Regions from separate parts of the Thermopolyspora sp. NPDC052614 genome, predicted to be linked through region 3. Evidence: predicted binding sites of a transcription regulator. Region 3 holds the regulator's gene; each other region holds the start of a gene.
What was found. Region 3 encodes HrcA, which represses chaperone genes, less so after heat shock. Its sites were predicted from a motif close to TTGGCACTCTCNNNNNGAGAGTGCCAA; they were not measured.

Region 1 (7,688 bases), 350 kb from region 3:
GTCGGGGCCGGTCTGCTGCTGGTCTCGTACGGCGGAGCCCGCCCGGCCCCGCTGCTCGGCGGCGGGCTGCTCACCGGGCTCGGCGTGGCGGCCATGCACTACATGGGCATGGCGGCGATGAACACCACGGTGGACCTGAGCTACAACCCGACGACGGTCGTGCTGTCGGTGGTCATCGCCGTGGCCGCGTCCACGACCGCGCTGTGGTTCACGGTCCGGGTGAGCGGCGTGCTGCGCACCCTCGGCGCGGCCCTGCTCATGGGCATCGCGGTCACCGGCATGCACTACACCGGCATGTTCTCGTTGAGCGTCAGCGGGTCGGTCGGGAACGAGCTTCCGCCGGGCGCCGCGGCCATCGACTTCCTGGTGCCGCTGCTGGTCGGCATCAGCCTGCTCACCGTCGGCCTGCTCATGGCCGTCATGCTCTCCCCCTCGGAGAAGGAGATGCGCAGCGAGGCCGAGCTGCTGGCGCGCATCGAGGAGCGGCGGGGCCAGATGCCCGCCACTCCCCCGGCCGCCCCGGCCGATGCCATGCCGCCCGCGGGCCCGCGGAACACCTACGGCGGCGGCATGCGGCAGACGCCGCCTCCGCCTCCGCCGTCGGACCGGCCGTCGCTGTTCGACCCCCGCTCCCGCTCCTGACGCGCCGCGCCCTCCGACCGTGACCGGAGGGCGCGCGGTGAGAGCGAGGACCGCGGGTCGGGCCCTGACGCGGCGGAATACGCCGGTCAAGGACCATATGGCCGACGCCGGGCCGCGATGGCTCATGGCGAGCACGGCCGCCGCCACGTCAATGGGCGCGGAGGAAAGCCGCGGAGAGCGGGCGCGGGGACCGGTCAAAACGCGCGCCCGTGACCAGACGGCGGAGCGCGGCGCGCTCTCTCCGATCGCCCGCCCGCCGCCACACGGACGGCACGGGCGCCGCGGGCCCACCCCTGACGGCTCGCCCCTCCGCGACCGCAGGGCACGCGGAGACGCACATACGCGAAGCGCCCCGGCATCCGGCGGAAAGCCGGGCCCCGAGGCGCTCCTTAACCGATCCCCATGGCCCTATGGTCCCTACAGCCGACCGCGTTGATTGCGGTGGCCATCGGCACGTCCGGCCGACCGGGATCAGCCGAAGAACACCTCGGCCTCCTCGTAACGCTCGACCGGCACGGTCTTGAGCGTGTCGGTGGCCTCGTTGAGGCCGACCCGCACGATCTCGGTGCCGCGCAGCGCCACCATCTTGCCGAAGTCGCCGTCGTGCACGGCGTCGATCGCCTGCAGGCCGAACCGGGTGGCGAGCACGCGGTCGAACGCGGTGGGCGTGCCGCCGCGCTGGATGTGGCCGAGCACCGTGGTGCGGGCCTCCTTGCCGGTACGCTTCTCGATCTCCCGGGCGAGGGTCTCGCCGATGCCGCCGAGCCGTACGTGGCCGAAGGCGTCGAGCTCGCCGGTCTGCAGCGCCATCTGGCCCTCGACCGGGTGCGCCCCCTCGGCCACCACGATGATCGGCGAGTAGCGGGTCTTGAACCGGCTCTCGACGTAGGCGCAGACGCGGTCGATGTCGAACGGCTTCTCCGGGATGAGGATGACGTTCGCGCCCGCGGCCATGCCGGCGTGCAGCGCGATCCAGCCCGCGTGCCGGCCCATGACCTCGCAGATCAGGGCGCGGTGGTGGGACTCGGCCGTGGTGTGCAGGCGGTCGATCGCCTCCATGGCGATGTTGACGGCCGTGTCGAAGCCGAAGGTGTAGTCGGTGGCGTTGAGGTCGTTGTCGATCGTCTTGGGTACGCCCACGACGTTGACGTCGCGCTCGGACAGTTGCCGGGCCACGCCGAGGGTGTCCTCGCCGCCGATGGCGATGAGGGCGTCGACGCCGGCGTTCGCCAGATTCTCCTTGATCTTCTCGACGCCACCTTCGATCTTCATGGGGTTGGTGCGCGACGAGCCGAGGATGGTGCCGCCGCGGGGCAGGATGCCACGGACCGCCTGGATGTCCAGCGGCATCGTCTCGCCCTCGAGCGGGCCACGCCAGCCATCGCGGAACCCGACGAACTCGTGGCCGTAGACACCGATTCCCTTGCGGACCACGGCCCGGATCACGGCGTTGAGACCGGGGCAGTCGCCGCCTCCGGTGAGCACTCCTATGCGCATTGCGGGTTCCTCCCGATGGGACTTCAAACGATCAGATGCGGGTGATCACGGGGCCGGTTCCGGGCCACCCGCAGCCTGTATTCACCATCCCCCCAGGCTGCCCACGACGAAGCGGGCGACACGGACCGACAACGCAACCGAAATTGTGCCGCAGGCACCGGAACTGGTCTAGACCAAACGGCCACACCCATGCTAACGAGGGACCTTATACTTGACCAAGTCAACGGATTAGTTGAGGTGAGCAAATGGATACCGTCGCGACCGTCCGTGCCTTCAACCGCTTCTACACCGAGCACATCGGGGTTCTCCAGGCGGGTCTGCTCGACACCCCCTACTCCCTCACCGAGGCCCGGGTGCTGTTCGAGATCGGGGTACGGGACGCCTGCGAGACCGGCGAGCTGCGCCGCATGCTCGGGCTCGACGCCGGATACCTCAGCCGCATCCTGTCCCGGTTCGAGGCCGACGGCCTGGTCACGCGGGAGCGTTCGGCCGCCGACGCCCGCCGCCAGGTCGTACGGCTCACCGCCGCCGGGCGAAAGACCCGCGACATGCTCGACAAACGCTCGGCCGAGCAGGTCGGCCGCGTGCTCGCGCCGCTCACCGAGGAGGACCGGCGGCGGCTCGTGGCGGCGATGGGGGTGATCCAGGAGATCCTCGGCGGCTCCCGCGGGGCCGAGCCGTACGTGATCCGCCCGCCCCGACGCGGCGACCTCGGCTGGGTGCTGCACCGGCACGCGGTGCTCTACCACGACGAGTACGGCTGGGACGAGACCTTCGAGGAGCTCGTCCTGGGCATCGTCGGCGATTACCTGGCCGGTCTGGACGACAAGGGGCAGGCGGCCTGGGTCGCCGAGGTGCGCGGCGAGCCGGTGGGGTTCGTCGCCTGCATGCGCGAGGACGCCGAGACCGCGCGGCTGCGCCTGTTCTTCGTCGAGCCGTCCGCCCGGAACATGGGCATCGGCAGCCGTCTGGTGGAGGAGTGCCTGCGCTTCGCCCGCCTGGCCGGGTACCGGCGGATCGTGCTGTCGACCTACAGCGTGCTCGCCGACGCCCGGCGGGTCTACCAGCGCGCGGGCTTCCGGCTCGCCGAGGAGCAGCCCGAACACGCCTTCGGCAAGGACCTGGTCAGCCAGACCTGGTCCCGCGATCTGTAAGCCCGCGCTAGGTGTCGCCCGCGCCGCGGACACGTTCGGCGTCGTCCCCCAGTCGACGGCCCTCAGTCGGCGCAGCGGCGCGGGGCCCACCGATTTACCTCCAATTCGCCCGGCGAGCACCGGCGACGCCGAGTATCCGGTCGGCGGCGGGCTCAAGCGACCGTGATCCGGCCGGCTCAGCCCTCGGTCCCCCGCCCGAACGGGCCGGTGACCGCGTAGGTGACCCCGTCGGTGCCCGCCACCGCTCCCGTGGTGCCGCGCTGGGACGAGAAGTAGAGGTGGCGGCCGTCGGGGGAGAACGCCGCGCCGGTGATCGCGGAGGCGTCATGTCCTATGAGGCGGAGGAACGGCGAGGCCGTCCCATCGGGGCTCAGCACGTCGATCGTCATGGCCGGCCCGGCCGCGAACACCTCCCCCGACCGCGTCGGCGGCAGAGGCGGCGGAGACGAGGGACGGGGGTCGGCCTGAATGCTGTGGCTCACGGAGTCGTACGACCACAGCAGGCCGTCGGCGGTGACGAAACGGCAGACGCCGTCCGCGTAGTGGCATCCCGTGGGCCGGTCGAACCGCCGGGCGCCGACCACCTGGTGCCGGGCGGGTTCGATCAGGGCCGCCGGGTTGGGCACCCGCCGCCAGATGATCGCGTCCGGCCGGTCGGCCGCGCCGACGAGGACCTGCAACGTCCCGGACGTCAGGTCGCCCCACTCGTCGGGGACGAAGCGGTAGAAACAGCCGTCGGGCTCGTCCTCGGTCAGATAGATGACCCGGCGATCCGGGTCGCACGCCATGCTCTCGTGCGTGAAGCGGCCCATCGACAGGCGGGGCATCGCGGCGGCGACGCCGTACGGGTCGCACTCGAAGATCCGGCCGCCGGGGATCGCCTCCCCCGACAGCCACGTGTTCCAGGGCGTGGCGCATCCCGCGCCGTTGACGTTGGTCCCCGACAGGATGCGATACGCCCCCCGCGTCGCCCCATCCGCCGCGAAACGCACCGCCGAGACGCCGCCCAGCAGGGGTGTCTCGGAGTTGGACACGTAAATCCAGCCGTCTCCGTCGCGAAAGCAGGCCCCACCACCGGGCGCCGAGTGCCACACCATCCCCGCGCTCTTATATCCGGAACGCGCGACGACGTGAACCTGGAACCCCTCCGGCAGCGCGACGCCGTTCTCGTCCCCGGTTCGAAGGGGACCGTAGGGGCCATGCCCCAGCGGCGCATGCGCCGGCCTCCACAGCGGACCGCTCACGACGGCACGCTCGGCGACGACAGGCCGCGGCCCGGCCCCGCGCCCATTGACGCCCAGGCCCGTGAGCGTCCCCGGCCGATGGAACCTCGTGCGGGACATGAGTGCCTCCCCAACAGCACTCGGCGACGAACGCCGCGTCATATGACGTCGGCGTGCAAACCCACGCTACGCGCGTGTCCCGCCCACACGGGGGCATTCAGGTGAACGACAGGCGTTTCTCCTGCCATCCCCACGCGAAGACACGGTGAAGCCGCGCGTCCGCCGTTCCAGCACGCCATGATCCCGACAAGACACCTCGGTCGGCCGCCGTCACCCCCACCACACAAGCCATAGGAGAGGTGATCGCCCGGCTCTCAGCACTGCCTGGCACCGGGCACGGCCCTCGTAAAGCTCAGGTTTCTCAGGGAAACCCGGCACCATGCCCACGGCGAGAAGTACTCAAGCCGCAGCGGTGACACGGCGGCGACGCGTTCACGGCACAGCCCGATGGTGCCGACTCAGCCCTACAGCCTGGGCTGGAGTGCGTTAAGCCCACAGAGAGCCCGTGCCCGGCGGGATCAGCGGCGGGGCGGGCGAGCGGACACGAGCCACCCACCACCCTCGCCGACGAGAGGCCCCTCGAGGCTGCGGCGCACACACGGCCCCGTGTCGGGCACAGGGCCGGGGCGCTGCGGCCCGTCGGTGGCGAGGGGTGGTGGGTGGTCGTGGGCGGTGGTCAGCGCTGGGCCTGGATCATCCAGTGCTGCTGTTCCAGGTCCTGGGACGCCTCTATCAGTAGGTCCTGGGTAACCGGGTCGGTCTCCTCGGTCCTCTCGACGCGCTCCCGCATGCGGCGGTTGATGCCCTCAAGCAGTTCGGTGAAGGCCTCGACGACCTGGGTGTCCTGGATGTATCCGGCGTTGAGCTGCTTGAGCTGGGTCTCCCGCGCCACTGTGCCGCTGCGGCCGTCCGGGTTCACGCCGATCGCGATCGCCCGCTCGGCCACCACGTCCATGTGCTTGCGCGCGATGGCGACGATGTCGTCGAGTTGCAGGTGCAGCGAGCGGAAGTTGCGGCCCATGAGGTTCCAGTGCGCCTGCTTGGCCAGCAGCGACAAGTCGACAAGGTCGATCAGGGCGCCCTGGAGGCACTCGCCGACGATCTTCCTGTCAGCGTCGGAGAGCGGGCTGGTGATCGTGGACATTGTGGTCCTCCTGTGATCCGTTCACCTGGGCGTTCGCCCATCGGTCAGCGGGCGTCCCCCTACCCGGGTCTTTCGCCGGTATGCGTCGTCCCCGCAATCATTATTGACACTGTCATCGTTACAGTGTCATCGTAGAGGTATGAGCGAGACGTGGACGATCGGAGAGCTTGCCGAGCGCGCGGCCGAGGCCCTGCGGGCTTCCGCCGACACCGGCGAGGGGCTCGGCGCGCCGTCGCTCAACGGTCGTGTCAGGGACGTGCCCAACGAGCGGCTCATCCGCTGGTACACGACGATCGGCTTGCTCGATCCGCCCCTGGCACGGCGCGGACGCGTCGCCCTCTACGGCATGCGCCACCTGGCGCAACTCGTCGCGATCAAACGCCGTCAGGCGGCGGGTCGCTCCATCGCCGAGATTCAGGTCGAGCTCGCGGGGGCGACCGACGCCACCCTTGCGGCGATCGCCGGGCTGTCCTTCTCCCCCGGGTTCCCCGATGGGACGTCGCCCTCGGCGTCGATTTCATCGGGTGCTCCGGCCGCCGACGCGCCTGTGCGCTCCGTGCCGCCCGCCGCACCACCCGCCGTGCCGCCCGCCACACCGCCCACCGCGCCGCTCGTCGTACCGTCCCCTGGGCGGGCCGCCGTCCGGCCTCCCGAGCGGGCTCCTTCGCCCAGGGCCGCCCGGCGCGACACCCCCGACCGGTTCTGGGCGCGGGACGCGGCGGCCGGGCGGACCTCCGCGCCGGAGGCGGGGAGTCGGCAGGTCAGGTCGCTGGAGGCACCGCCTTCGGAGTCCGTCCCGAAACCGGCCGTCACGGTCCGCCCGCCCGCGGCGTACCACGACGAACCCGCCGAGCGGAACGCCGCTCCTCCCCTTCCGGAACTGATCCAGGGCATCAGGCTCTCGCCTTCGGCGACCCTGCTCCTCGGCCCCACTCTTCGCCCGCTGGGCGGCGACGACCTCGCGGCCATCGCCGCCACCGCGCGCCCCCTGCTCGACGCGCTGTACGAGCGCGGACTCATCGACGACGCCTCAAGGGAGATCCGATGACCGTCACCGTCACCCCGCTGCAGGGCGACACCGCCCCGATCCCGGACGCCGGGCTCGGCGCGCTCGCCACGGAGAAGGGCAATCTCCCTCTGGAGAGCCTCGACGTCACCGCGCGTCTCACCGGCCTGGCCGGGGGTGTGGAGGTCGTGCAGACCTTCCACAACCCGTTCGATGTGTCGCTGGAGGCCACGTACATCTTCCCGCTGCCCGACCGGGCGGCCGTCACCGCGTTCCGCATGGAGGCGGACGGGCACGTGATCGAGGGCGTGCTGAAGGAGCGGGGCGAGGCCCGCGCCGACTACGACCGCGCCCTGTCCGAGGGCAGGCGGGCCGCGATCGTCGAGGAGGACCGTCCCGACGTGTTCACGATGCGCGTCGGCAACCTCGTCCCGCACGAGCGGGTGACGGTACGGCTGACGCTCAGCCAGCCGCTGGCCTACGAGGACGGCGCGGCGACCTTCCGCTTCCCGCTCGTGGTCGCCCCCCGCTACATCCCGGGCGTTCCGCTCGACGGCTCGCCCGCCGGCTCGGGCACGGCCGCCGACACCGACGCCGTCCCGGACGCCTCCCGCATCAGCCCGCCGGTGCTGCTGCCCGGCTTCCCCAACCCGGTACGGCTCTCGCTCACCACCCACGTCGACCCGGCCGGGCTCGACCTTCGCGAGATCCGCTCCAGCCTGCACGCGATCACTCAGGAGAGCGGCGAAGACGGCGAGGACGGGCCGTTGACGCTGCGGGTGCGGCCGGGCGAGCGGCTCGACCGCGACTTCATCCTGCGGCTGTCCTTCGACGCCTCCACCTCCCTCGCCCTCGTCCCCGACGAGCCGCGCGAGGACGACGCCGAGCGGCGGGGCGGGCGTCGGGAGGAGGCGGGGACCGAGGGCACGTTCACGCTGACCGTGGTGCCCCCGGCCGCCGAC
Region 2 (7,688 bases), on a different contig from region 3:
ACGGCTCGCACCCCATCCAGGGGCGCGAGCCGTGTGCGATAAGGCGCTCTGGTCGTGCGCTCGCTCAGCGGGCGCTCGCTCAGTGGCCGTGACCGTGGCCGTGGCCGTGGCCGCCCGCGGCGGCCGGAGCCTCCTCCTCGGGCTTGTCCACCACGAGGGCCTCGGTTGTCAGCAGCATGCCGGCGATGGAGGCGGCGTTCTGCACGGCGGAGCGGGTGACCTTGACCGGGTCGATCACGCCGTCGGCGATCAGGTCGCCGTACTCGCCGGTGGCGGCGTTGTAGCCGTGGTTGGCGGGCAGCTCGGCGATCTTGCTGGTCACCACGTAGCCCTCGCGGCCGGCGTTCTCGGCGATCCACCGGGCGGGCTCGACCAGCGAGCGGCGCACGATCGACACGCCGGTCGCCTCGTCGCCGGTGAGGCCCAGGTCGTCCAGGTCGCTGCTGACGTGGACGAGCGCGGAGCCGCCGCCGGAGACGATGCCCTCCTCGATCGCGGCGCGGGTGGCCGAGATCGCGTCCTCCAGGCGGTGCTTCTTCTCCTTGAGCTCCACCTCGGTGGCCGCGCCGACGCGCAGCACGCACACGCCGCCGGACAGCTTGGCGAGGCGCTCCTGCAGCTTCTCGCGGTCCCAGTCGGAGTCGGTCTGCTCGATCGCCAGCTTGATCTCGCGGATCCGGTCCTCGATCGCGGCCAGGTCGCCGGCGCCGTCGACGATCGTCGTGTTGTCCTTGGTGATGACGACGCGGCGGGCGGTGCCGAGCACCTCAAGGCCCACGGACTCCAGCTTGAGGCCGATCTCCTCGCTGACCACCTGGCCGCCGGTGAGGATCGCCATGTCCTGCAGCATCGCCTTGCGGCGGTCGCCGAAACCGGGCGCCTTGACGGCGACCGAGGTGAACGTGCCGCGGATCTTGTTGGTCACCAGGACGGCCAGGGCCTCCCCCTCGACGTCCTCGGCGATGACCAGCAGCGGCTTCTTGGTCGCGGCGACCTTCTCCAGCAGCGGCAGGAAGTCGGCGATCGAGGAGATCTTGGCCTGGTGCAGCAGGACGTAGGCGTCCTCGAGCACGGCCTCCATGCGCTCCTGGTCGGTGACCATGTAGTGCGACAGGTAGCCCTTGTCGAACTGCATGCCCTCGGTGAACTCCAGCTCCATGCCCATGGAGTTGGACTCCTCGACGGTGATGACACCGTCCTTGCCCACCTTGTCGAACGCCTCGGCGATCAGGCCGCCGATGTTCGCGTCCTGGGCGGAGATCGTCGCGACGTTCGCGATCTCCTTCTTGTCCTCGACGTGGCGGGCGGAGTTGAGCAGGCGCTCGCTGACCGCCTGGGCGGCGGCGTCGATGCCACGCTTGAGCGACAGCGGCGACGCGCCGGCGGCGACGTTGCGCAGGCCCTCGCGGACCATCGCCTGGGCGAGCACGGTCGCGGTGGTCGTGCCGTCACCGGCGATGTCGTTGGTCTTGGTCGCCACTTCCTTGGCGAGCTGGGCGCCGAGGTTCTCGTACGGGGTCTCCAGCTCGATCTCGCGGGCGATGGTGACACCGTCGTTGGTGATGGTCGGGGCACCGAACTTCTTGTCGATGACCACGTTGCGGCCACGCGGGCCGAGGGTCACCTTCACGGCGTCCGCGAGGGCGTTCACGCCACGCTCGAGCGCGCGGCGTGCGTCCTCTTCGAACTCCAGGATCTTCGGCATTAAGCACTCCTATTCGTTGCGACGCTCCACGTCGCGTTCGAGCGGCTTGAGCGCATCAGAGCCCCGGGCGTTGGCCCGGGGCTCGACACGTCATCGCGATATGGCTCGGCGAGCTTTACTTCTCGATGATGGCGAGCACGTCGCGGGCGGAGAGCACGAGGTACTCCTCGCCGCCGTACTTCACCTCGGTGCCGCCGTACTTGCTGTACAGGACGATGTCGCCCTCGGAGACGTCGAGCGGGATGCGCTTTTCGCCATCCTCGTCCCAGTTGCCCGGGCCCACCGCGAGCACCTTGCCCTCCTGGGGCTTCTCCTTGGCCGTGTCAGGGATGACCAGCCCGGAGGCGGTCGTCTGCTCGGCCTCGAGCGGCTGGACCACGATGCGGTCCCCGAGCGGCTTAACCGGAACCTTGGTGGCGGTCGTCACGATCGGACCTCCCCTTCAGATTGCGTCGTTGAGCTGAAGAGGCGACCAGCCGGCCTGCCGTCGCGGGTGTCAGACCTGCCTCGTCGCTTGGTTGGCACTCTCACGTCGAGAGTGCCAACACGAAACAGTATGCAAGCGGCTCAGCACAGTCAACACGAACCCGCCACGCAGGTCAGGAAGCATGATCAGCTTTGCTCGGGCCGAGCTCCGCACGGCGGGGACGGGGCCGGAGGCGGGCGCGAGCGGTCCTCACCGAGTCCCGCTGGAGTCTTTGTCCTCGACGGGGGTTCGCCAGACGGATATCGCGTACAACGCGAAAAACGTCATCCCAAAAGTCCATTTTTGCGGCATTCATCCACTTGTGCATGCTTAGCATTTCTTTACAGCCATTCGCTTGCCATTCGAGCGAAGTGCGATGTCTACTGATACCGCTCAGACTTCATGAAGGAATGGGCCACAGCAATCAGAACACTCAGGGGAAAGAAATGCTCAAGAAGTTCCTCGCCGTAGGCGCTGTCGCCGGTATCGCGGGCTTCGGTCTCGCCACCCCCGCCCAGGCGGGCCCGTGGCCGCCCTCGCACATTAACACCTCGTCGCAGAACGACAATGTTCTCGTCTGTGGCAACTCGGTCATCGGCGACATCACCCTCGGCCTCATCACCCTCGGTCCTCTGACCAACGGGGGCAACGACGCCACGGACTGCAGCTTCAAGGCCGTTCAGAACTAGTAACCGGCACCAGTAAAAGGCACTGGTAGCCGACCTAGTGGCCGACGCCGTCCGGCGGTCCCGCCGGCGGTCGTCCTCACGCACACGTCTCGGGCAAAGAATCGGGCTCGTGCCGGGAAAGCTTCGACCGCACACCCGGGCCGGCGGACGCGCGAATCCCGGATGATTCGCGAAAGGCCGGAAGGAATGGTGGGCGCTCTTCCGAAGCGGGGGCGCCCACTTTTCATGCCCGATGGGCGACATTCCGTCCATACCATTCGGAAGCGGTTTGGTCTTTTTTTACGATGTCGCACCGGGCCGTCTGCTTGCTATCTGGTTCGCACCTGGATTAACTGATTCCCGCTCGGCCATCAAGTGGTTCGAGCCGAAATCTCAATCGATCGGGAGATTGACATGCTGAAGAAGCTCGTACTCGGAGGCGTTGCGCTCACGGCCCTCACTGGAGGTCTCGCCACCCCGGCCATGGCGAACCCCTGGGACGGTCGCACCGTCAACGTGTCAGAGCAGAACGGCAATGTGACCGTCTGCGGCAACAAGGCCATCGGCGACATCACGGTCGCCATCCTCAACCTCAACCCGGTGACCACGGCCGACCGCGAGCCGGTGGACTGTGGCATCCAGGTCCTGCAGCGTCACTGATCCGGCGCCCCTTCCCCGGCCCGCAGGTCGGACGGGAGTCACGGGGACGACCGGGTCCGCGCGCCGGCGAGGGCGCCAGGACCGAGGTCGCGAGGGACATCGGCGTCAGAGAGCTGTGTCGCCGGACAGTGAGGGATGAATGACCTCTTCGCGGGGGTTCTGCCTGAATTCATAGACCGGTGCACCGGAGCGGCATCGCGGCGAGACCGCGGTGCCGCTCTTTCGCGTTCGGGACCGACGAAACGCCCGAGCGGCACAAATGGGCGGAGATGCCAGAACATTCTTTTCGCTGACGCTTTCTTTACGCCGCGGTACGCATAATCCGCTTGCCATCCGCCGCCGCACTGGATTCACTTGCCTTCGGTTCGAGCCGGGAACGGTTCGCATCGGAATCGAAACTCGATCTCAAGGAGACCGACATGCTCAAGAAGCTTGTGCTGGGCACCGCCGCCCTGGCCGCTTTCTCGACCGTGGGCGTCACGGGCACGGCCATGGCCGGCGCCGACCACACGGCCATCTGCGGCAACCAGGCGATCGGCGACATCCTCGTTCCCATCATCCCGCTCACCCCGGTGACCAGCGCGGACCGGGAGCCGGTGAACTGCGGCGTCCAGGTGCACAACGGCTAGTACGGGAATAATCATCCCGATCCGTCTATCGGATTGCGCCCGATGAGACCGCTTATTCCGTAGACGACCCCTGGGCCGGCAGGCCGAGACGTACCGAAAAAGAACGAACACCGCGCCGAGGCACGGTGTTCGTTCTTTTTCGACCGGACTTTGATCGGACAACGCATTGCGGTTTCTTTGGTAAAGCGCGATGCGTGTCGCTTGATATCGCCCGCACAGGGCGGTCTACTAACTCACGGCCCGGCAACCGCAGGTGTTCCGGGCCGAAATTCCGACCGACATCGATGAGGAGACCTCCGTGCTCAAGAAGATCGTTCTCGGCGGGGCGGCCGCGGCCGCGTTCGCCGGTCTCGGTTTCGTCCCTCCGGCGCACGCCGACAAGCACCCGGTGCACAGAAAAGGCATCAACATCGCGCAGCAGTCCGGAAACGTGGTCGTCTGCGGCAACCGCGGCATCGACGAGGTCCTCGTCCTCGTCGCCCCGCTCACCCCGGTCACGCCCGTCAACCGTGACCGTGTGGACTGCGGCGTCCGCAAGGTCCAGTACTGAAGACCCGGGTAGCGAAAACCTGGGTAGCAAAGACCCGGGTGGCGAAAACCCGGTACTGAACGACACCTCGGAGGGTGGGCATCCTGGCAGAGGCCACGGTGTCCACCCTTCTCGCCGTCCGGCGGCGCCAGGGCCGCCGTGGCTCACCTCGCCTATAGTGCGGGGGTGGATCTCGACGCCTTCCTGACGCTCCTCACGCCCCGCGGGCAGCAGGCCCTGGCCGAGGCCGAGGCGCTCCTCGCCGAGGGCGGCGACGAGGTCCGGGCCGCCACGACGATGCGCAGGAGCCACGACACCGCGACCACCTCGGCGGCGCTGACCCAGGCCGCCCTGCGGCGGCGGGCGTCCCGCAAGTTCGGCGCCGACGCCGGGCGGATGTACTTCACGGCGGAGGGGCTGGAGCAGGCGACCCGGGCGGAGGTCGCCGACCACAGGGCGCGGCGGGTCGCCGCGCTCGGACAGGGCGGCGGCGTGGCCGACGTGTGCTGCGGGATCGGCGGCGACCTGATCGCCTTCGCCCGGCACGGATGCGCGGTGGACGCGGTCGATCTCGACCCGCTGACGGCGGCCGTCGCCCGGGCGAACGCCGAGGCGCTCGGCCTGACGGGGGTCCGGGTCCGCCGGGCGGACGCCGCCGACGTCGATCCCGCCGCGTACGGGGTCGTGTTCGCCGATCCGGCGCGGCGTCGGCGGTCGGGGTCGCGGATCTTCGACCCGCTGGCGTACTCGCCGCCGTGGCCCGCCGTGCTTGAGCTCACCGGGTCGGCGGCGGCGGCCTGTGTGAAGGCGGCTCCCGGGCTGCCGTACGAGTTCGTCCCGGACGGCGCCGAGGTGGAATGGGTGTCCTTCGGCGGCGAGGTCAAGGAGGCCGTGCTCTGGCTGGGCGGCTTCCTCCCCGGACACGGCCCGCAACTCACCCGCCGGGCCACGCTGCTGCCGTACGGCGAGACGCTCACCGGGGTCGGCGCCCCGCGGCGGGCGGAGACCGGGCCCATCGCGAGGTACCTCTACGAGCCCGACGGCGCCGCCATCCGGGCGGGCCTGGTGGCGGAGGTGGCCGATCTCGTCGGCGGCCGGCTCCTCGACCCGAACATCGCCTACGTGACCGGCGACGACGCGGTCGATACCCCCTGGGCGTCCGGCTACGAGATCTCCGAGGTGCTGCCCTTCTCCGGCAAGCGGCTGCGCGCGGCGCTGCGCGAGCGCCACGTCGGCGAGCTGACCATCAAGAAGCGCGGCTCGGCGGTGGACGTCGAGCGGCTGCGCAAGGACCTGCGCCTCTCGGGAGACCGATCCGCCGTCGTCGTGCTCACCCGAATCGTCGATAAGCCATATGCCATGATCTGCGCGCCTATGCGTAACCCGGCCGTCCACGGCTAGTCACGATCTTTCAAAGTCCGACGCGCGCCGCCGTGTCGCCCAGTACTACTGGTCAGCGCGCGTGCCGGCGTCGATCGAAGGAGCCCACCCGTGGACCATGCCAACCACACCCTGCTGCAGGCGGGGAGCCAGACCGCCATCAGCGACCGCATGCGCGAGCTGCTCGCCCGCGCGGCTCAGGACCATGTGTACGAGCAGCGTACCCAGGGCGCCGTGCTCGACGAGATCCGGCAGCGGCTCGAAGGCATGGAATGGCTGCTCCGCGAGGTCAGGGAACGCGAACTCGGCGGGCTCAGCGGCACGCTGGAGACGGTCAGCGGACGGTTGGAGCACCTCGCGGGCAAGCCGCCCGCGTGGGCCGAGGGACTCGCCCGGCACGTGGACGTGGTCCGCGAGCAGGTGGACACCGTCAAGCTGCACATCGACGGCGTCCGGGGCGGCGTGGACGGCCTGCGCGGCGGCATCGACGGCCTGCACGCGGTCCTCGACAGCACCCGGGGCATCGCCGCCCAGATGACCGAGTTCACCGGGCGGCTGGCGCAGCTGCAGGCGAGCATGGAGGCCGCGGCCGGGCGGTTCTCGCGGCTGGACAAGGCGGTCGCGGAGCTCACCCTGCGCGGCGAGCGCCTGGAGGGCGGGGTGCTCGACCTCTCCGAGAGCCTCACCGCCGCCGTCGAGCAGTCCGCCGGGCGCGTCGATGAGGTCTACAGCCGGGTCGAGAGCCTGGAGGCCCACCTGGACGACCGGTTCGGCAGCCTCGACCGGCGGCTCGACACGCTGGACGGCCGCGTCGAGAGCACCGACGAGTGCCTGGGGGACATCGACGCGCGGCTCGCCGGGCTCGACGGCCGCCTCGCCGCCGTCGACGCGCGCGTCGGCTGCCAGGACGACCGCTTCACCGCGCTCGAGGAACGCATGCTGGCGATCGAGAGCCGCATGCTGGGCGTGGACAACCGGCTCGCCGTCGCCGACACCCGCTCCGAACAGGTCAACGAGCGCCTCGACCTCATCGACGACCACGTCGAGGCGGTCAACCAGCGCATCGGGCAGCTTCCCGCCACCCTCGACCTCGGCGAGCTGCGCACCCTGCTCCTGCAGGCCGTCACCGACCTGCGGGCCGGCCAGGCCGAGCGGTTCGACGCCGTGGAGAAACGGCTCGCCGGCACGGCCGCGCACCTGGTCCCCCTCCTGGAGGCCGTCAACGCGCGCCCCGACCGGGAGGAGTTCACCGCCGCCGTCACCCGCCGGCTGGGCGCGCTTGAGGAGACCATGCTGGCCCTCGCCGAGGCGCTGCTGCGTCCCACCCGCAACGGCAAGGACTGACCCCGTCGTCGTCGGTCGTCAGACGCGGACGGACGTCACCGGCAGCGAGGAGTCGGCCGGGATCTCCAGGGACGACGGCGGCAGTCCCGCGATCGCCAGCTCCGCGCCGAGGGCCGCGACCATGGCGCCGTTGTCGGTGCACAGGCCCGGGCGGGGGACGCGCAGGCGTACGCCCGCGGCGTCGCAGCGCTCCTGCGCCAGGGCGCGCAGCCGGGAGTTCGCCGCCACGCCGCCGCCGATGAGCAGGTCCTTGACGTCGTAGCGCGCGCAGGCCTGCAGCGCCTTGCGGGTGAGCACGTCGACGACC
Region 3 (7,688 bases):
GAGATCTCCAACTGGGCGGCCACGCCCGAGGCCCGCTGCCGCCACAACCTGCTCTACTGGACCGGCGGCGACTGGTGGGGCGTCGGCCCCGGCGCGCACAGCCACGTCGGCGGCGTGCGCTGGTGGAACGTCAAGCATCCGGCCGCGTACGCGAGCCGCCTGGCCGCCGGCGTCTCGCCCGGCCACGCCCGCGAGATCCTCTCCGACGACGACCGCGCCGTGGAGCGGCTCATGCTCGAACTGCGGCTCGACTCCGGCTTCCCGCTGGCCGACATCGGGGAGGGCGCCAGGACGGCCGTGGCGCGCGCCCTCGCCGACGGGCTGCTCGACCCCGGGCCGTTCCGCGAGGGCAGGGCCGTGCTGACGCTGCGCGGGCGGCTGCTCGCGGACGCGCTCGTCCGCGACCTCACCTGACGGGCCTCACTCGACGGGCGGGCTCACGAAGTCGATCAGCTCCTCCACCCGGCCGAGCAGCTCCGGCTCCAGGTCCGCGTAGCTGGTGACGCGGCCGAGGATGTGACGCCAGGCCTCGGCGGGCTCCATGCGCCACCCGAGCGCCTCGATCACGCCCTCCTTCCACGGGATCCCCTTCGGCACCACCGGCCAGGACGCGAAGCCGAGCACCGACGGCTTCACCGCCTGCCAGATGTCCACGAACGGGTGCCCCACCACCAGCACATACGGCGAGCCCACCTGGGCGGCGATGCGGCTCTCCTTGCTGCCGGGCACCAGATGGTCCACCAGGACCCCCAGGCGCCGGTCCGGCCCGGGCGCGAACTCGGCCACGATCGCGGGCAGGTCGTCAACCCCTTCGAGATACTCGACGACGACCCCTTCCACCCGCAGATCGTGGCCCCAGATCTTCTCCACGAGGGCGGCGTCGTGCACGCCCTCCACGTAGATACGGCTCTCCTTGGCCACCCGCGCGCGCAGGCCCTCGACCGCGACCGACCCGGAGGCGCTGCGCCGCCGGGCCGCCGCGGATCCCGCCGCGGGCGTGCCGGGCCGTACCAGGGTGACCGGCTCGCCCTCCAGCAGGAACGCCGCGGGCTCCAGCGGGAACACCCGCCGCCGCCCGAAACGGTCCTCCAGCGTGACACCCTGCTTGTCACAGGCGACCACGGCGCCGCAGAAGCCGCCCTCGGCGTCCTCCACGACCAGGTCGAGTTCGGCCGGCACCACCGGGACGTCGTCCCGGGTCCTGCGGCGCCGGCGTCCGGCGAGCGCGTCCTCGTACATGGCAGGGCACGCTAGCAAACCGGTGCGTCACCGCCCCGCCGGTCCGTACGGCTGCCACGGCCCGGCGAGCCGCCGCTTGGCCCGGCTCCGGCGCACCAGCACGATGACCGTGACCACGACGGCCACGATGAAGGTGACGAATATCAGCCCGATGTAGAGCAGAATGCTGCCCGCCGCGTTGACGGCCCGCTCGCTGGTGATCGGCTTCCCGACGCCGAAGGCGACGTCGGCGCCCTCCGGGGCCGTGCACCGCACCTGGTAGGAGCCCGCCTGGGTGATGCCGATGTCGAAGATGTGCTCCCAGATCCTGCCGCCGGCGGTGATGCTCGCGGTGTAGCCCGGCTTGGTCAGCGCGACCTCTGCGCCGGTGGCGCTCGCGGCCTCGCACCGGACGTTCACCTGGGAGGTGGCCGAGACGTAGAGGACCGGCCTGTCCTGCGGGTTCAGCGTCAAGGTCTTCACCTCGCCGCTTCTGAAGCTGCTCGGGGGCGCCACGTCCTCGGCGACCGTGCCCACGGCGCTGTAGGTGCCGTAGACGAGGACGATGATGCTGGCCACGAACGCCAGCCAGGACAGCAGGATCCAGATGCGGCGGGGCCGGATCTCGGGCTTGCCGCCGGGCGGGCCGTAGCCGCCGGGCGGAGGGGGAGCGCCGTAGGCGGACTGAGGAGCGTACGGCGGGGTGCCGGGCGGGCCGTACGGCTGGCCGGGCGGGCCCGGCTGTGACTGCCCCGGCGAGCCGTGGCGCTGCGGGTCCAAGGGCCGGGTGGCGTCCTGAGGCGGGCCGAAGGAGGATTCGGGGCGGCCGTACCCCTGAGGACCCTGTCCCTGCGGGCGAGGGTCGTTGCTTTGACTCATACTCCGAGTGTGACGGTTCCCACTTGTGGAGCATTGGAAGCCTGCTTGCTAAACAATACCAATCTAATGTCCATATGCCATATACGGGCACATACAGGACTTTACGGACGCCGCTGGGCGGACCGGTCGGGCGGTGGCGCGGCCGGGCCGGGACAGGGTCGAGGGCGATGAGTTATCGCACCTTGAAGGCGGGGGCCGTACACTTGGCACTCGGGAACACTGAGTGCCAAGCGTGGTGTTGAAGAATGACACCAGGGCGGCCAGGAGGTGAACACGTTGCTCGATGACCGCAAGCTGGCGGTCCTGCGCGCCATAGTCGAAGATTACGTGTCCACCAACGAGCCAGTGGGCTCGAAGGCCCTGGCGGAGCGGCACAACCTGGGCGTTTCGCCGGCCACGATCCGCAACGACATGGCGGTCCTGGAGGAGCAGGGCTACATCCACCAGCCGCACACCAGCGCCGGGCGCGTGCCCACCGACAAGGGCTACCGCCTGTTCGTGGACCGGTTGTCGCAGATCAAGCCGCTGTCGGCGGCCGAACGCCGGGCGATCGAGACCTTCCTCGCCGGCGCGGTCGATCTCGACGACGTGGTCCGCCGCACGGTCCGGCTGCTGGCCCAGCTCACCCGGCAGGTCGCCGTCGTGCAGTACCCCTCGCTCGCCAAGTCCACGGTCCGGCACGTGGAGATCGTGCCGCTGAGCGAGCGCAGGGTGATGCTCGTCCTGATCACCAACACCGGCCGGGTCGAGCAGCGCGTCGTCGAAGTGCCCGAGCTGGTGGACGAGGATCGCATCTCGCACCTGCGGGCGATGCTCAACGCCTGCCTGGACGGCTGCGGCCTGAGCAAGGTGCCCGACACGGTGGCGGATCTGCCCGAGCATCTGCCGCTGGAGGACCGTCCGGTCGCGGCGACCATTCTTTCCGTGCTTCTTGAGACACTTGTGGACCGCAGTGATGAGAAAATCGTCTTCGCCGGTACCGCCAACCTCGCGGCGGCCGATTTCACCGTCGGCCTGCGCGATGTGCTGGAGGCGCTGGAGGAGCAGGTCGTGCTGATGCGGCTGCTCGGCGAGACGAGCGACCCCGCCGCCCTCACGGTGCGGATAGGCTCGGAAAACCCGTACTCCGGGCTGCGCGGCATCTCGTTCGTGGCCGCCGGGTACGGCTCGGGTGACAAGGAACTGGCCCGGCTCGGCGTGCTGGGCCCGACGCGAATGGATTATCCGGTGACGATGGGTGCCGTGCGCGCGGTCGCGCGCTACGTGGGTCAGATTCTGGCGGGGTCGTAAGTGGCGAAGGACTACTACGGCATCCTCGGGGTGCGCCGCGACGCCAGCCCTGAAGAGGTCAAGAAGGCCTACCGCCGTCTGGCGCGTGAGCTGCACCCGGATGTCAACCCGGATCCGACGACCCAGGAGCGCTTCAAGGAGATCACGCAGGCCTACGAGGTCCTGTCGGATCCGAACAAGCGCAAGATGTACGACCTGGGCGCGGACCCGTTCTCCTCGGCGAGCGCGGCGGGCGCCGGCGGCTTCGGCGCGGGCTTCCCGTTCAGCGACATCATGGACGCCTTCTTCGGCACCGCCACCGCCTCGCGCGGCCCGCGCACCCGGGCCCGCCGCGGGCGCAACCACACCATCCGGGTGGAGCTGGACCTGACCGAGACCGCGTTCGGCACCACCCAGGAGCTGGTGGTGGACACCGCGGTGGTGTGCGAGGTCTGCCACGGCGCGGGCTCGTCCCCCGGCACCCACCCCGACACCTGCGACATGTGCAACGGCCGGGGCGAGGTCTCCCAGGTCACGCGCTCGTTCCTGGGCCAGGTCATGACGTCGCGGCCGTGCCCCCAGTGCGGCGGCTACGGCAGCGTCATCCGGCACCCCTGCCAGGAGTGCTCCGGCGACGGCCGGGTCCGCACCCGCCGTACGATCAAGGTGCGCATCCCGGCGGGCGTCGAGGACGGCACGCACATCCAGCTCGCCGGCGAGGGCGAGGTCGGCCCCGGCGGCGGCCCGCCCGGCGACCTGTTCCTGGAGATCGTCGAGCGCCCGCACCCGATCTTCGAGCGGCGCGGCGACGACCTGCACTGCACCGTGCACCTGCCGATGACCGCCGCCGCCCTCGGCACGTCGCTCGCCGTCGAGACCCTCGACGGCACCGAGGAGATCGACGTACGGCCCGGAACCCAGTCCGGCCAGGTCATCCCCCTGTACGGCAGGGGCGTCCAGCGCCTCAACGAGACCGGCCGGGGCGACCTGCTCATCCACGTCAACGTGGAGACGCCCACGCGGCTCGACGCCGCCCAGGAGGAGCTGCTCAGGGAACTGGCCAAGCTGCGCGGCGAGGAGCATCCCCCGGGCAAGTTCGCCCCCGGCCAGCAGGGCTTCTTCTCCCGGCTGCGGGACGCCTTCAACGGTCGTTGAAGGCGGCGTCCACCAGGGCGATCAGGACCTGCTTGACCGAGTCGCGGTCGCGGGCGTCGCAACGCACCACCGGAACGCCCGCGTCGACGCCGAGCGCGTCCCGCACCTCGTCGAGGCCGAACCGGTCCGCGCCGCCGAAGTCGTTCACGGCGACGGCGAGCGGGACGCCGTGCTCCTCCAGCAGGTCGATCGCCGGGTAACACCGATCGACGCGACGCAGATCCACGAGCACGACCGCGCCCGCCGCGCCGTCGGCGAGCTCGGCGCGGAAGAACTCGCGGTTCTCCCGGTCGGGCGTGCAGAACAGGCACAGCACGACGTCGTCGTCCACGCCCACCCGGCCGACGTCGAAGCCGATCACTTCGCCGCCCGGCGCGGCATCCGGCGCGGCGTCCGGCTCGGCGAGGACCGCCTCGGCCGTGACCGGGTCGATGTCGGAGATCGCCTCAAGGAACGTCGTCTTTCCCGCGCCTCGCCCTCCCGCCACCACGATCTTGACCGAGACGGCGTCGGCGACCTCCACGGCGGCGGGGTACGCGTCGGCGACGGGAGCTTCAGAGGGCACGGACACCTGCCCGGATCCGCTCCAGCAACGCTCGGGGCGGCCGCGCGCCGAGGATGACCTGCGCGTGGATGACCAGGAGGTGCTCGGCCACGAGGTCGGCGATGAGCTCGCGGGCGACCCCGACCGGGAGCCGCAGACCGGCGGCGATCTCGGCGACGGACAGCGGGTGGCGGCACAGTTCCACGATGTGCGCGTGCTCGAAGGCCAAGGGGGCGTTCAGCGCGGCCGGGGTCGCGGACAGCAGCGTCTCCATGCGCAGTCGCTCGTCGAGCGGCAGGGTACGCCCCGCCGACATGATGAACGGGCGAGCGATCTCCCCGGCGGAGCTGACCTTCATCCCGGGCCCGTCCATGACCCCGTCGTCCTCGGATCGGGGCGGCTCGGGCCGCGCCGGCCGGTCATGTGGGACGCCTCCGCGGTGACCGCTCATCCGTCCCGCGAACCGGTCGCCCGCGGGGCCTCGTTCGTGCCAGGAGCGGCCGAACTCGGTGGGGTACGCCTCGGGGGCGGCGACCGCGGACCGGGCCGCGGTCACGTTGTCGATGCGAGCCAAGCGCCCGGGTTCGCCGCCCGATGCGGGGGCGTCCGCCAGGATGTCGCCGTCCACCGGGGGAGACGAGGCCCCGAACAACTCGCCGGCCGGTCGCGCGGGCGCGGCATGACGCAAGTTGATCATGCGAGGATCGGGCACCCGTAGCCCCAGGTCCGCCCAGCCGTCATTCATCGCAGTTCGCCCACCCCGTTCGCTTGGCAGCGCCGTCTCATACCCGGCCGTCCCGCGCCTCCGGACCGCCGCTGCGGGCGTGCCCGTACGGCCTCCAGGGGAACGGCCGAGATCAGCAGGAAACCCCGATGTGTGTCGCTCCTGAAGAGCTTCAGCCCTCCGCAACCGTACCGGCACGCGCCGCTCTCGGGCAGCCGTTCCGCACTATCCGGTTGCCACTTGCCGGATCCGGTCATGATCGGATCGTTGAGGCGGCCCGGCCCGCCCGCGAACCGACGCCGCCGCTCTGGGGCGATGCGACGACGGCGCCCGCCGACGCCGCCAGGAGGCCACGTCATCGCGGCTCCTGGTTCGGGCCCGTCTGCTCCGCCTGCCGCATCCCGGCCCTGAATTCGTTGAGGATCGACCGGACCCGTTCCGAGGGGTGCTCGAAGGTCTCGTCGTGGGTCCCCTCGTGAGTCCCCTCGTGAGTCCCGTCGTAGGTCCCGTCGGGGGAGACGCCGGTGGCGACCGGCTCATCGCCGCGGGGGCGATCGGTTCGCGGCACACGGCGGACGAGCCCGTTCGCAGTGGTCTCCCGCGCGCCGTCGCCTGCCGCCGTCCGTGCTTGCGGCCGTTCCGCGGACCCGTCCACGTCCGGTGCGGGTCGCCGGACCGAGAGCCGGTACGGCGGTTTGGCCTTGGGCGTGATGAGGGGTGGCAGGGGCGGCTGAGCGACGCTCGACGGAGCCTGGTGCACGGTGGAGTGGCCGCCCGATGACGAAGCCGGCGGCGCGGAGGCGTCGGGGTGGCGGCCGCCGAGCGGATCGGCGGGCGACGAGGGGGAGAGAGACGAGGGGGAGTGAATCGCGGGCGGCGGCGGTGGGGTTCCCGGTGCGGGCGGCACGGCCGGTTCCGGGGAGACGACCACCGCGACGAACTCGGAGGTGGTGACGCCGGGATGGCCCTTGTGCGCAGGGAGTCCTGTCGCGGCCGATCCCATAGCCTCCTCGGACGAGATGTCCCCGGCGGAATCTGCGAACCCGTTACGTTCGGCGGAACCGGCGGGTTCTCCGGCTCCGCCGGACACACCCGACCAGTCGTACACGGCGGACCGGCCGGATACACCCGACGGGCTCGACACACCCGACACACCCGGCGCACCCGGCGCACCCGACATACCCGGCGTACCCGGCACGCCCGAAGTGCCTGCCACATCCGACGGGTCCGATGCGACCAACCCGTTGGACGACGGCGCCTCGTCGTACCCGCCCGAGCCAGTGGCCACGCGCCCGTTGGCGTACCCGTCGCCGTGCTCGCCGACCACGGACCCGCCCGAGCCCGGGAACGCCGAGGGCGCGGAGGGCGAGGCGACGGACGCGGCGTCGCGGACCAGCAGGTCCACCGGAAGCACGACCCGGGCGGTGATCCCCGCGAGCGGCGAGTCGTGCAGCCAGACCTTGATGCCGAGCCGCTCGGCGAGCCGCCCCACGACGAACAGACCGAGCTGCCGGGTGGGCGCGACGAGGAAGCTGCGCTCCCCGCGCAGTTTCGCGTTGGCCGTGGCCAGCCCCTCGGCGTCCATGCCGACGCCCTGGTCGACGATCGCGATGTGGTACTCGGTCGCGTCGCACCTGGCCTGGATCTCGACGTCCTGGTCCTGCGCGGAGAACACGAGCGCGTTCTCGATGAGCTCGGCCAGCAGGTGCGCGACCTCCGCCACGGCCGACCCGCGCACCACGTCGTGATCCACCCGCCGCAGCACGACCCGCCGGTAGTCCTCCACCTCGGCCAGCGCCGAACGCAGCACGTCCCCCATCGCGACCGGCTCGGCCGCCGCCCGCGGCGTACGCTCGCCGACCAGGATCAGCAGGCTCTCGGCGTTGCGCCGCATCCGGG

Region 1: a site for HrcA is predicted at 5,824-5,850, ahead of AB0K60_RS10045 (DNA starvation/stationary phase protection protein). Genes of this name have one in related genera too.
Region 2: a site for HrcA is predicted at 2,224-2,250, ahead of groES (co-chaperone GroES). Genes of this name have one in related genera too.

Annotation. Positions count from the first base shown of each region.
Region 1 is NZ_JBFATZ010000004.1:88,244-95,931, forward strand. Features, by position in the region: gene AB0K60_RS10025 (MHYT domain-containing protein) at 1-642, shown strand, start outside; gene AB0K60_RS10030 (6-phosphofructokinase) at 1,114-2,139, opposite strand; gene AB0K60_RS10035 (helix-turn-helix domain-containing GNAT family N-acetyltransferase) at 2,385-3,293, shown strand; gene AB0K60_RS10040 (alkaline phosphatase PhoX) at 3,470-4,327, opposite strand; gene AB0K60_RS10045 (DNA starvation/stationary phase protection protein) at 5,253-5,720, opposite strand; gene AB0K60_RS10050 (MerR family transcriptional regulator) at 5,860-6,768, shown strand; gene AB0K60_RS10055 (VIT domain-containing protein) at 6,765-7,688, shown strand, end outside.
Region 2 is NZ_JBFATZ010000026.1:44,929-52,616, forward strand. Features, by position in the region: gene groL (chaperonin GroEL) at 80-1,705, opposite strand; gene groES (co-chaperone GroES) at 1,821-2,135, opposite strand; gene AB0K60_RS34105 (hypothetical protein) at 2,618-2,860, shown strand; gene AB0K60_RS34110 (hypothetical protein) at 3,254-3,499, shown strand; gene AB0K60_RS34115 (hypothetical protein) at 3,919-4,128, shown strand; gene AB0K60_RS34120 (hypothetical protein) at 4,427-4,678, shown strand; gene AB0K60_RS34125 (class I SAM-dependent methyltransferase) at 4,844-6,058, shown strand; gene AB0K60_RS34130 (hypothetical protein) at 6,149-7,381, shown strand; gene tsaD (tRNA (adenosine(37)-N6)-threonylcarbamoyltransferase complex transferase subunit TsaD) at 7,400-7,688, opposite strand, start outside.
Region 3 is NZ_JBFATZ010000004.1:439,127-446,814, reverse strand. Features, by position in the region: gene hemW (radical SAM family heme chaperone HemW) at 1-414, shown strand, start outside; gene AB0K60_RS11645 (DUF3097 domain-containing protein) at 421-1,239, opposite strand; gene AB0K60_RS11640 (hypothetical protein) at 1,267-2,097, opposite strand; gene hrcA (heat-inducible transcriptional repressor HrcA) at 2,374-3,387, shown strand; gene dnaJ (molecular chaperone DnaJ) at 3,388-4,521, shown strand; gene AB0K60_RS11625 (ATP-binding protein) at 4,508-5,086, opposite strand; gene AB0K60_RS11620 (DUF742 domain-containing protein) at 5,076-5,762, opposite strand; gene AB0K60_RS11615 (nitrate- and nitrite sensing domain-containing protein) at 6,145-7,688, opposite strand, start outside.